One region of the Hominisplanchenecus sp. genome, then DNA from elsewhere that is predicted to be linked to it. Evidence: predicted binding sites of a transcription regulator. Region 1 holds the regulator's gene; each other region holds the start of a gene.
What was found. The regulator Rex, encoded in region 1, represses fermentation and respiration genes when NADH is low (regulators of the CRP and FNR family bind a similar motif). The targets are predictions, from matches to a motif close to ATTGTTAANTANTTAACAAT.

Region 2: ACLTL4_RS04505 (cobalt transporter) is a predicted target of Rex. The motif match lies at 1,162-1,181, and genes of this name have one in related genera.
Region 3: pflB (formate C-acetyltransferase) is a predicted target of Rex. The motif match lies at 1,845-1,864, and genes of this name have one in related genera.
Region 4: gap (type I glyceraldehyde-3-phosphate dehydrogenase) is a predicted target of Rex. The motif match lies at 1,531-1,550, and genes of this name have one in related genera.

Annotation. Positions count from the first base shown of each region.
Region 1 is NZ_JBKVNQ010000101.1:2,049-5,217, reverse strand. It holds partial or broken gene ACLTL4_RS10885 (ACT domain-containing protein) at 1-721, shown strand, start outside; gene ACLTL4_RS10880 (redox-sensing transcriptional repressor Rex) at 824-1,465, shown strand; gene ACLTL4_RS10875 (bifunctional ADP-dependent NAD(P)H-hydrate dehydratase/NAD(P)H-hydrate epimerase) at 1,537-3,039, shown strand; gene alr (alanine racemase) at 3,084-3,169, shown strand, end outside.
Region 2 is NZ_JBKVNQ010000020.1:31,629-34,797, reverse strand. It holds gene ACLTL4_RS04515 (ABC transporter ATP-binding protein) at 1-592, shown strand, start outside; gene ACLTL4_RS04510 (hypothetical protein) at 688-1,077, shown strand; gene ACLTL4_RS04505 (cobalt transporter) at 1,230-1,547, shown strand; gene ACLTL4_RS04500 (CooT family nickel-binding protein) at 1,562-1,753, shown strand; gene ACLTL4_RS04495 (methylenetetrahydrofolate reductase) at 1,795-2,727, shown strand; gene ACLTL4_RS04490 (AAA family ATPase) at 2,755-3,169, shown strand, end outside.
Region 3 is NZ_JBKVNQ010000066.1:2,041-5,209, reverse strand. It holds gene ACLTL4_RS09495 (DegV family protein) at 379-1,224, shown strand; gene ACLTL4_RS09490 (hypothetical protein) at 1,364-1,717, shown strand; gene pflB (formate C-acetyltransferase) at 1,951-3,169, shown strand, end outside.
Region 4 is NZ_JBKVNQ010000012.1:20,163-23,331, forward strand. It holds partial or broken gene mnmA (tRNA 2-thiouridine(34) synthase MnmA) at 1-546, shown strand, start outside; gene ACLTL4_RS02985 (histidinol-phosphatase HisJ family protein) at 571-1,374, opposite strand; gene gap (type I glyceraldehyde-3-phosphate dehydrogenase) at 1,596-2,609, shown strand; gene ACLTL4_RS02995 (phosphoglycerate kinase) at 2,763-3,169, shown strand, end outside.

The sequences.
Region 1 (3,169 bases):
TCTGTATGAGAACTGGACCGATGTATCCGGTTTCCTGATCACAGATCCACGTATCATCAAAAATCCGAAAGTGATCGATACTATCACTTATGTAGAGCTTCGCGAGCTGGCATACATGGGTGCTACCGTGCTTCATGAAGAAGCCATCTTCCCGGTAAGACAGGAAGGTATCCCGATCAACATCCGCAATACCAACCGTCCTCAGGATCCTGGTACGCTGATCGTTGAAAGTACCTGCAGAAAACCGCGTTATACGATCACCGGTATTGCCGGAAAGAAAGGATTTGCAGCCATCAACATCGAAAAAGATATGATGAACTCCGAAATCGGATTCTGCCGCAAAGTCCTGACCGTATTCGAAGACAATGGTATCTCCATCGAGCATATGCCTTCCGGAATCGATACCATGACGGTATTCGTACATCAGTCCGAATTCGAAGAGACCGAGCAGAAGGTACTGGCCGGTATCCACCGTGCTGTCAATCCGGATTCTGTCAATCTGGAATCTGATCTGGCACTGATCGCAGTCGTAGGTCGTGGCATGAAATCTCAGCGTGGAACAGCGGGACGTATTTTTTCCGCACTGGCACATGCAAGTATCAATGTCAAGATGATCGATCAGGGTTCCAGTGAGATGAACATCATCATCGGTGTGAGCAATCAGGATTTCGAGCGTGCGATCAAATCAATCTATGATATTTTTGTAACCGTACAGCTCTAAAAATCAAAGAGGGTACACAAAACCTGCGGCGGACATGGCAGGGATCTTGTGTGCCCGTCTTTTACGTTACTATACAACAGCATTTGACAGGGAGGTATGCAAGTGGAAGAGAAAGAAATTTCAAGAGCAGTCATCAAAAGACTGCCACGGTATTACCGTTATCTCGGTGAGCTGCTGGAATCCGGTACGGAGCGGATCTCATCCGGCGAGCTGAGCGAACGCATGCAGGTAACAGCATCCCAGATCCGGCAGGATCTCAATAATTTCGGTGGATTCGGCCAGCAGGGATATGGTTATAATGTAAAACATTTACATACGGAGATCGGGAAGATCCTGGGACTGGATCAGGATTACAATATGATCATCATCGGTGCCGGAAATCTCGGACAGGCTCTTGCAAATTATGTAAAATTTGAAAAAAACGGTTTTCTGGTCAAAGGGCTGTTCGATGTAAATCCAAAGCTGAAAGGCGTTGCAGTCAGAGGAATTGTGATCCGTATGACAGACGAGCTTCCTGCTTTTTTGCAGGAGCATGACATTCAGATCGCAGCCCTGACACTTCCGAAGCAGTATGCAAAGGAAATGGCAGTCTTTCTGGTGGATCACGGCATCCGTGCAATCTGGAATTTTGCCCATACGGATCTTCATCTGCCGGAAGATGTGATCATCGAAAACGTACATCTTTCGGAAAGCCTGATGCAGCTGTCTTACAATATCAGCCGCTACAGCAGAGAACATAAATAAAAAGAACGCAGAGAAAGAAAAAAGAAAACTGTATATTCCATTTGGACGGGCAGACAGGAGGTATATCGCATATGAGGATCTTGTTATCAAAAGAAGACATGAAAACATGTGACCAGAATACCATAGAAGGGTTCGGCGTTCCATCCTGTGTACTGATGGAGCGTGCGGCACTTGCGTGTGTCGATGAACTGTACCGAAGCGGTGCTGCACTTGACCGCGTTCTGGTCATCTGTGGTTCAGGCAATAACGGTGGAGACGGATTTGCCATCGCCAGACTTTTGTTTCTGGATCAGGTACCGGTTTCCATCTGGTTTGTCGGAAAAGAGCAGTCCTGCACGGATCAGACACGCCATCAGAAAGAAATCTGTGAGAAATATGGGATAACTTTTTGTAGTAACCCGGAAATAAATGAATATACTGTTATAGTAGATGCACTGTTTGGAATCGGTCTTTCGCGTGACATCGAAGGCAGCTACCGGGACGCAATCGGGCGGATCAATGAGAGTCCTGCTTTTGTACTGTCTGTCGATATTCCTTCCGGCATTGACGGAAACACGGGTGTGATACGGGGGATTGCCGTAAAGGCTGACCTGACAGTGACATTTGCTTTTGAGCAACCGGGGCATTATATCGGAAAAGGGCGTGCCTGTACCAAAGAGGTACGTGTACGTCAGATCGGTATTACAAAAGAAAGCCTTCCGAAATGCCGGAAATCTTACGTCTGCTATGACAGTATGGATTTAAGGCGGCTGCCAGAGCGACTTGCCACAGAAAACAAAGGTTCCTGCGGCAAAGTTCTTCTGATCGCCGGGAGCCGGGACATGTGCGGTGCTGCAATCTTAAGTGCACGTGCAGCGTATCGAAGCGGAGCCGGTTATGTTCGCATCTACACAGACGAACACAATCAGTCCGCCCTTTTTCAGTCTATCCCGGAAGCAGTGGTAAGCTGCATCCATTCCAACTGGAAGAGAGAACTTGAAAACCTGCTTGCGTGGGCTGATGTGGTTGCAGTAGGTCCCGGCATCGGCATGGAAGCACAAAAGCTTGACATCCTGAATTATGTACTGGAACATGCGGATATTCCGGTCATTCTTGATGCCGATGCTTTGAATCTTGTGGCACGCCATAACCTTTCCCTTGATGGATATTCCATGCCGGTAGCTGTGACACCACATCTTGGGGAGATGGCAAGACTGTGCAGATCAACCATTTCCGATATTTCAGAGGATCTGATCGCAAGTGCCGAAATCTTTGCGAAAGAACAACATGTGATTTGTGTCTTAAAGGATGCCGGAACCGTTGTCAGCAACGGCAGCGAATCCTACATCAACACTTCCGGGAACAGCGGCATGGCAACTGCCGGTTCCGGCGATGTGCTGACCGGCGTATTTGCCGGGCTTACCGCACAGGGGATGACGTTATTTGAAGCTGCAAAACTTGCTGTTTTTCTGCATGGATGTGCCGGCGATGCGGCCGCACAAAAATACGGAAAGCGAAGTATGACAGCAAATGATCTGGTGGAGGGACTGATCCGGGTTCTGGCAGATGCAGACGATAAAAATAAATGGAAGTAACGAAAGCAACGGTTACAAAAAACAATACAGGAAGGACTTGAAACATGATGAGCAGTAAATACAGCCGTGTCTGTGCCGAGATCGACATGGATGCCATTGCAGAAAATTTTCGGATCATGCACGAAGCGAT
Region 2 (3,169 bases), on a different contig from region 1:
CGATATTTCAAGAAAACCGGAATATGCCAGGGCAAAATATCTGGGAAGAGTATTTCAGGATCCGATGAAAGGTACTGCAGCCGGCATGGAGATCCAGGAAAATCTGGCACTTGCATACCGCCGCGGTAAAAAGCGTGGATTGAAATGGGCAATCGGAAAAGATGAGCAGGTATTTTATAAAGAACAGTTAAAAGCCCTGGATCTTGGGCTGGAAGACCGTATGACAAGCAAAGTCGGTCTGCTTTCCGGCGGTCAGCGTCAGGCACTGACACTTCTGATGGCTTCTCTTCAGAAACCGCAGCTGCTTCTGCTGGATGAGCATACCGCAGCACTGGATCCGAAAACGGCTGCAAAAGTACTGGCACTTACCGAAAAGATCATTGCGGAGCATCATCTGACAGCCATGATGGTAACACATAACATGAAAGATGCGATCCGTCTTGGAAACCGTCTGATCATGATGCATGAAGGCCGGATTATTTATGATGTGGCCGGAGAAGAAAAGAAAAACCTTCAGGTCAGCGATCTGCTTGCCAAGTTTGAACAGGCAAGCGGCGGAGAATTTGCAAATGACAGAATGATGCTTGCGTAAGAAAAACGCAAAAAGCTTGCTGATTTCACGATAATGTCTTATCATGGAATCAACAGGCTTTTTCTTTTTAGCTGAGTGGAAACGGAGGGATGCAGATGCAGTGCAAACGTTGTAAAACTTTTTTCAAATATGATAAATACGATGGGATCTGTCCGCAGTGTGCTTATTTCAACAGACCGCCCGGAATGGAAGAAGTAGATCTTTTTGAAGATGATAAACGATTTCAGACGGAAAACTATGTGCTTCCGCAGATGGAAGGAATCCACATGGAACTGCATAAAAAATACGACAGTGATAAAAAACCGCATAAAAAGAAAAAAACGGCAAAAAATAATGCCGGACACTTTTCAGATTATCTGGAAATAAAATCAAAGGAAAATATGGAAACAAAAAAAGATGCTGCAAACAGCAGAGTGCGTATCATTGTTTGCCTGATCGTGGCGATTATAGCTATATTATTTCAGATTTTTGAGAATATGATGTAAATTTTAGAAGAGGATATACTTTCGTCGATATCCCTGATATTATTAAAAAAAATACATCATCTCTTGTTGAGAATTCATAAACGCTGTGTTATAATGTTGTCAATATAAGGGTATTTGCGTAATTTTGCAGGTACAGAAAGGAGTAGATATCAGTGCATATCATAAAAGATGAGAATGGCAATGTTTGCCCTCATGGTCATGAGCACGGACATGCACATACACACGACGATGTATGCCAGGAAGGCTGCAGCGGCTGTGAGTCACATGATCCGAAAAAAGAAAACATTGCACTTTTAACATATATGCTGCAGCATAATGAACATCATGCAGCAGAACTGGATCAGATGGCAGACAAATTGCGGAAAGCCGGAATGGATACAGCGGCGGAACAGATACGGAAAGCGGTTGATGAATTCCAGAAAGGCAACCTGTATCTGAGTGTAGCACTTGCCACTGTAAAAGAAAATTAACAGGAGGCGGAATTATGTGTCTTGCAGCAGTATACAAAGCTCAGGATCCGGAGACAAAACTGTTTGAATTTGTAAGCAGGATCGATGTTGACGGAGAGACAATCACCCTTACGGATGTAATGGGCGAGCAGAAAGTTCTGGAAGGTACTATCGTAATGGTAGACCTTGCAAACAGTATTGTGAAGATCAACTGCACGGAATCTTAGCAGTTATCAAATAAATTAAAATAAAATGGAGGTATGTTACTATGAAATTATCGGAAAAGATGAAAGAGAAACAGCTTCTCTCTTTTGAATTATTCCCACCAAAAACAGAGAAAGGTATGGCAAATCTGCCAGGAACGATCGAACATCTGATGGAGTTCAAACCGGAATACATTTCCTGTACTTACGGAGCTGGCGGCGGAAACGTTGGAGCAAACCGTGAAGTATGTCAGATGATCAAGAAAGCAGGTTCCATCCCTGTAACACATTTCACCGTAATCAAAAATACAAAAGAAGGTATCAGAGAACAGCTGGATCAGTACCTGGAAGAAGGGGTTGACCATATGCTGGCACTGCGCGGCGACTTCCCGATGGGTGAGACAAGCACCATGGGAGATTTCGATTACGCTACCGACCTGGTGAAATTTGTCCGTGACCAGTACGGCGATAAATTCGAAATCGCAGTAGCAGGTTCACCGGAAGGCCACATTTCCTGCAGAAGCCTGGAAGCAGATATCGCTGTTCTGAAACAGAAACAGGACAATGGTGCAGACTACATCATGACACAGCTCTGCTGGGATATGGAACAGTTCAAATACTGGCTGGATGCAATCCGAAAAGCAGGTGTTACCATGCCGGTAGACGTAGGAGTTATGCCAATTCTGGATCAGGCAGCTACGATCAATATGGCACTGTCACGTAACGGCTGTGTAATGGATCGTGAACTTTCCAGACTGATCTCCAGACACTGGCTGTTTCCAAATCCATTTGCAGCAAAAGATGCAGAGGGCAAACCTTTTGATTTATTCTATGATAAGAAAATCGCAGAATTCAAAGAAGAAGGTATCGAATACACGATCAGACAGATCGATACATACCGTGCACTGGGCGTTGAGGGCATCCATCTGTATGCTCTGAACAAATGGAAAGATGTTTCTGAAATCATCAATCGTTCCGGTCTGCGTACACTGGTATAAAGAGACAGGCAACAGGAGGAAATATTTATGGCACAGGTAATAGCCGTTGCAGGAAAAGGCGGCGTGGGAAAGACAACGCTGTGCGGGCTTTTGATACAGTATCTTTGTGAGAAGGGGAAAACACCGGTTCTTGCAGTAGATGCAGATGCCAATTCCAACTTAAACGAAGTACTTGGCGTTGAAGTGGAGATGACACTCGGTGAAGTTCGTGAGCAGATTGAAAATGCAGCGAACAGTGCAAAAAGCCCGATCCCGCCAAGTATGTCAAAAGCAGACTATGCAGAGATCATGATGAATCGCTGCCTGGTCGAAGAAGATGACTATGATATGCTCGTCATGGGCAGGACACAGGGCAAAGGATGCTACTGTTTTGTAAATGGTCTGCTTCAGGCACAGGTACAGAAACTGACACCGAACTACAAATACATGGTCGTAGATAACG
Region 3 (3,169 bases), on a different contig from region 1:
GTATTAAAAACCAGATAACATGATGTGAGTGTTAAGATTTATCTCAGTCGAGAAGACTCCCACTTCTGCAAGTGGTGAGTAATAACAAGTCTTTCTCAGTGGGAGTACAATCTCCGACTGAGATAAACGCTCCGCGAGAATGTGCAGTGATTCTGAGAAGAATATGTCAGCTTTCGCTGACCAGAATCACGCACCAAGTCTCACGTGCGTTCGACTTGAATTTTGACATTCATACCATATCAATAGAAGATAAAAATTCTGTGAAAATCTACAGAAGGTCTGGCTTGTGAACATCGCAGCACTTTTATTTTCATACTGCGGCGATGCACATTTCTGTATAGATTTGAATAAGCGGAATTTAATATGGAGGATTTATAGATGAGTTTCAGAGTAGTGATCGACAGCTGTGGGGAGCTGACAGATGAGATGAAAAAGAGCGGCAATTTTGTGTCTGCACCGCTGACACTGCAGGTGGATGAGTATATTGTACAGGATGATGAGGAACATTTCAACCAGGCAGAGTTTTTAAAAAAAGTAGCGGAGTGCCCAAACTGTCCGAAATCTTCCTGCCCATCACCGGAAATATATCGTGATGCCTACGACTGTGATGCAGATCATGTTTATGCAGTGACGCTTTCAGAAAAACTGAGTGGATCTTACAACAGTGCAGTTCTTGGTAAAAATCTCTATCTGGAGGATCATCCGGATGCAAAAGTTTATGTATTCAATTCCTGCTCGGCATCTGTTGGTGAGACGCTGATCGGACTGAAAATCCAGGAGCTGGAAGAGAAGGGACTTTCTTTTGAAGAAGTTGTAGAACAGACAGAGGCTTATATTCTCTCACAGGATACCTGGTTTGTCCTGGAAAATCTGGACACCCTTCGTAAAAACGGCCGTCTCGGTACCGTAAAGGCTCTGGTAGCGACTGCACTGAAGATCAAACCGGTCATGGGATCAACAGACGAAGGCACGATTATTCAGCTGGATCAGGCAAGAGGCATGAAGAAAGCTCTTGTAAAAATGGTCAATTCAATCGAGGAGAAAAAATCATCCGATCCACAGGAGCGTATGGTTGGGATCGCTCACTGTAATTGTCCGCAGAGGGCAGAGATGGTAAAAGAGGAGATCATAAAGAGGCTGCCGTTTAAAGATGTGATCCTGGTCAATACCGCAGGTGTCAGCACCATGTATGCAAACGATGGTGGAATTATCGTAGTTGCATAAGTTTTTAAAATAGTGTATACTATGATGCTAGAAAGGATTGTGGGAGTGCAACGCACGGAACAATCCGTAGGCATCATAGTTGGGGACTTTTGACACCCACATCATACTATTAAGAAACTATATATAAGGAGTGAAAGACATGAGTCAGGCAAAAGTGGATCGCTACAAAGAAGAAAAGCAGAAACGCGAAAAGCTTCAGAAAAAAGAAAAAAGAGAGTTACTGCTCTGGAAAATAGTGGGCATTATCGTGCTGGTTGCTCTTGTTGGCTGGATTGGTTTCTCAGTATACCAGAATGTTCAGAAAGATGCGTCTCATACATATGAAATGAAAACAGATGCACTGGATCATTACATGAACGGTTTAAATGCTGAGACAGAAACTTCAAGTGAAGCGTCCACAGAGACAACAGAAAAAACGACAGAAGAAACTGCAGCAGAGACTTCTGCTGAAAGTACAGTAACCGAAGCAGCCGGTGAGACGGCAGCAGAATAAAAGAAAAAAGAAACTGCGTTATCGTGAAAACGAGAGGCAGTTTTTTATGTCTGAAAGAAAATGCTTCTGTTATATTTTTCAGAATGGTTTCTCAAAGGAAAATTGTACAGAAAAAAGAACGGCAACGTTTGTTATGTATTTAACAAAATACTTGCACTACATCTTGTGCTATGTTAAGATGAAAGCGACAAAACATAGAAACACAAAATCACAGAGAAAGGAAGATAGAAAACATGAAGGATTTTAAACAGTGGGATGGTTTCGCTGGAAGACTCTGGAAAGAAGGCGTAGACGTCCGCGATTTTATTCAGAACAACTACACACCATATGACGGAGATGATTCTTTCCTGGAGGGACCTACAGAGGCAACAAATCGTCTGTGGGGAAAAGTATCTGAACTTCAGAAAGAAGAGAGAGCAAAGGGCGGTGTCCTTGATATGGAGACTGATGTTGTAACAGGCATCACTGCATATGGAGCTGCTTATATTGATGACAGCATGAAAGATATGGAGCAGGTTGTCGGTCTGCAGACAGACAAGCCGCTGAAACGTGCATTTATGCCATACGGCGGAATCAAGATGGCTGAGAAATCCTGTGAAATGTATGGATATAAACCAAATCCACAGCTTCATGAGATCTTTACCAAATACCATAAAACACATAACCAGGGTGTATTTGATATCTATACACCGGAAATGTTAAAAGCACGTCATAACAAGATCCTGACCGGTCTTCCGGATACTTACGGACGCGGACGTATCGTAGGTGACTACCGTCGTGTGGCTCTGTACGGTATCGATTACCTGATTGAGAAAAAGAAAGCAGATTTTACTGCTACAAACCGTCAGGGTATGCGTCGTGGTGACTTCCAGCTGCGTGAAGAGATCGCAGACCAGGTTCGTGCACTGCAGGAAATGAAAGAAATGGCACAGTCCTATGGATATGATATTTCCGAGCCGGCTAAGAATGCAAAAGAAGCAGTTCAGTGGCTGTACTTCGGATATCTGGCTGCCATCAAGACACAGAACGGTGCAGCTATGAGTGTCGGACGTATTTCTACTTTCCTTGATATTTATATTGAGAAAGATATTGCAGCAGGCATCCTGACTGAAAAAGAAGCTCAGGAACTGATCGACCATATGGTTATGAAATTCCGTATGGTAAAATTCGCAAGAATCGCTTCTTACAACCAGCTGTTCTCCGGTGACCCGGTATGGGCAACTCTGGAAGTAGCAGGTATGGGTATGGACGGACGTTCTATGGTAACAAAGAATGATTACCGTTTCCTGCATACACTGGAAAACATGGGACCTTCACCGGAACCGAACCTGACCGTTCTGTATTCCGAACGTCTGCCTGAGACATTCAAAAAATATGCAGCACATATCTCTGTTACAACAAGCTCTATCCAGTATGAGAACGATGATGTTATGCGTCCGGTATGGGGCGATG
Region 4 (3,169 bases), on a different contig from region 1:
AAACCACAGATCCGCAAACTGGCAGAAGAAGCTTATCTGCCGGTGGCACATAAGGCGGACAGCCAGGATATCTGTTTCGTACCGAATGGCGATTACGCTTCCTTTATCGAAGAATATACCGGAAAGACCGTTCCGGAAGGCAATTTTGTGACACCGGACGGGAAAATTCTCGGAAGACACAAAGGGATCATCCATTATACGGTCGGACAGCGAAAGGGTCTGGGAATTTCACTTGGAGAGAGGGCTTTTGTCACAGAGATCCGACCACAGACAAACGAAGTGGTGATCGGAAACCGTGCCCAGGCCTGTCAGACGGTTCTTCGTGCCAACCATTTAAATTTCATGGCAAGGGAAGATATTCAGGAAGAAGATCATGTATTTGCAAAGATCCGCTACAATCACAAAGGGGCATACTGCCATGTAAAGCGGACCGGAGAAGATGAGATTACCTGTACCTTTGAAGAGCCACAGCACGCGATCACGCCGGGACAGGCAGTGGTGCTCTATGAAGACGGATACGTGCTGGGCGGCGGTACGATTATCTAAGTATAAAATATGCCATACAAATTGTCAGCACAGCGGTTCAAAAGTCGGCTTTCGTTTGCGGAATATCGCATGATAACGGAAGCCGCATTTTTTTAATATCGAACAGGCACGGTCAAAATCAGCCGCAATACGTTTTGGGGCATGTGCATCTGATCCGATGGTGACGATCTCGCCGCCAAGTTCGCGGTAACGTTTCAGGATATCTTCGTGCGGGTTCGGGTGTCCAAGTCCGGCTGCATAGCCTCCGGTATTGATCTCCATGCCAAGTCCTTTATCGATCAGAAGACGGATGATCTCATCCAGCCAGTCACTGTATTCTTTATAAGAATAGAACTGATTTTTATTTGGACCGTAGCGGACGACATAATCAATATGGCCGTAGACATCAAAGCAGGACATGGTATGCAGATTCTCAATGATCGATTCAAAATAAGAAATATAAGACTCTTTTTCGGTGCGTCCCTCAAAAAAAGCAGGATAGTAGGGATCCTGTCCGTTTACCACATGGGATGATCCAATCACAAAATCAAAATCCCAATTCTTTACAAGAGATTCGCAGCGCTCCTTCAGATAAGGCTGCAGACCGAGTTCGAGGCCGAATAATAATTCAATCTTGTGCTCATACTCTTCTTTGAGGGAGGTAAGCGTCTTGCAATAAGAAGGAATATCAGCTTCGAAGACCATCCCTTCGTCAATATAGTCATAGTCCATGTGCTCTGTGAAACACATGGCAGACAGTCCAAGAGAGATACCCTTTTCGACCATATCCCGCATCGGGGCGTCGGAATCGGCGGAAAAAGAGGAATGAAGATGAAAATCGGATCTCATAAAATAAAAACTCCTTTCAAAATACGGCAAAATTCAGGAAAAAACACCTGATTTTTCTCTCTGTTACCAGTTTATGAGAATAAAACACAAATGTCCAGAGAAATTCGTTGAAATTATACTTGAACTTTTTACAGAAATTAGGTAGAATAGAAGAAAGTTGTGGAATCTTTAACAATAAAGACCGCAATCATACTATTTAACATAATAGGAGGAAATTAATCATGGCAGTAAAAGTAGCAATTAATGGTTTTGGACGTATCGGACGTCTTGCATTCAGACAGATGTTTGGCGCAGAAGGATATGAAGTAGTAGCTATCAACGATCTGACTTCCCCAAAAATGCTGGCACACCTGTTAAAATACGATTCATCACAGGGTAAATATGCACTGGCAGACACAGTATCAGCAGGTGAAGATTCCATCACAGTTGACGGAAAAGAGATCAAGATCTACGCTTTCCCGGATGCAAACAACTGCCCATGGGGCGAGCTGGGTGTTGACGTAGTTCTGGAGTGCTCTGGATTCTACACATCCAAAGAAAAGGCTCAGGCTCATATCAATGCAGGTGCTCGTAAAGTTGTTATCTCTGCACCAGCAGGCAATGACCTTCCGACTATCGTTTACAATGTAAACCATGAGACACTGAAAGCTGAGGATCAGATCATTTCTGCAGCTTCTTGTACAACAAACTGTCTGGCACCAATGGCTAAAGCTCTGAACGAACTGGCTCCGATCAAATCCGGTATCATGGTAACAATCCATGCTTACACAGGTGATCAGATGACTCTGGACGGACCTCAGAGAAAAGGCGATCTGAGAAGATCCCGTGCAGCAGCAGTAAACATCGTTCCGAACAGCACAGGTGCTGCAAAAGCTATCGGTCTGGTTATTCCGGAACTGAACGGCAAACTGATCGGTTCTGCACAGCGTGTACCGACCCCTACAGGTTCTACTACAATCCTGACAGCAGTTGTTGAAGGAACAGTAACTGTAGACGAAATCAACGCTAAGATGAAAGCATCTGCTACAGAATCTTACGGATACAACGAAGACGAAATCGTATCCAGCGATATCGTTGGTATGAGATATGGTTCTCTGTTTGATGCTACTCAGACAATGGTTCTGCCTCTGGACAACGGTACAACAGAAGTACAGGTTGTTTCTTGGTATGACAACGAAAACTCTTACACATCTCAGATGGTAAGAACAATCAAATACTTCTCTGAATTAGCATAATCTGTTAAATCAGACAAAGAAGACCTATCTGGGTCCGGTCTTTTGGACCGGGCCCTTTTTATCTTAGTCGGAGAAGACTCTGCGGCTAAATAAGCGGCTCCGCAAGGATGCACATTAGAAAATCCGTATGTATGATACAAGGAGGAAATAAGAATGCTTAATAAAAAGTCGGTTGATGATATCAACGTAAAAGGCAAAAGAGTCCTGGTTCGCTGTGACTTTAACGTACCTCTGAAAGATGGCAAGATCACAGACGAAAACCGTCTCGTAGCAGCTCTGCCAACTATCAAAAAACTGATCGCGGACGGCGGAAAAGTAATCCTTTGCTCTCATCTGGGCAAACCAAAGGGAGAACCGAAACCGGAACTGTCTCTGGCACCGGTAGCAGTACGTCTCTCTGAACTGCTTGGTCAGGAAGTAAAATTTGCAGCTGATCCGGAAGTCGTAGGACCGAACGCAAAAGCAGCTGTAGAAGCTATGAAAGACGGTGAAGTTGTTCTGCTTGAAAACACTCGTTACCGTGCTGAAGAAACCAAAAATGGCGAAGCATTCAGTAAAGA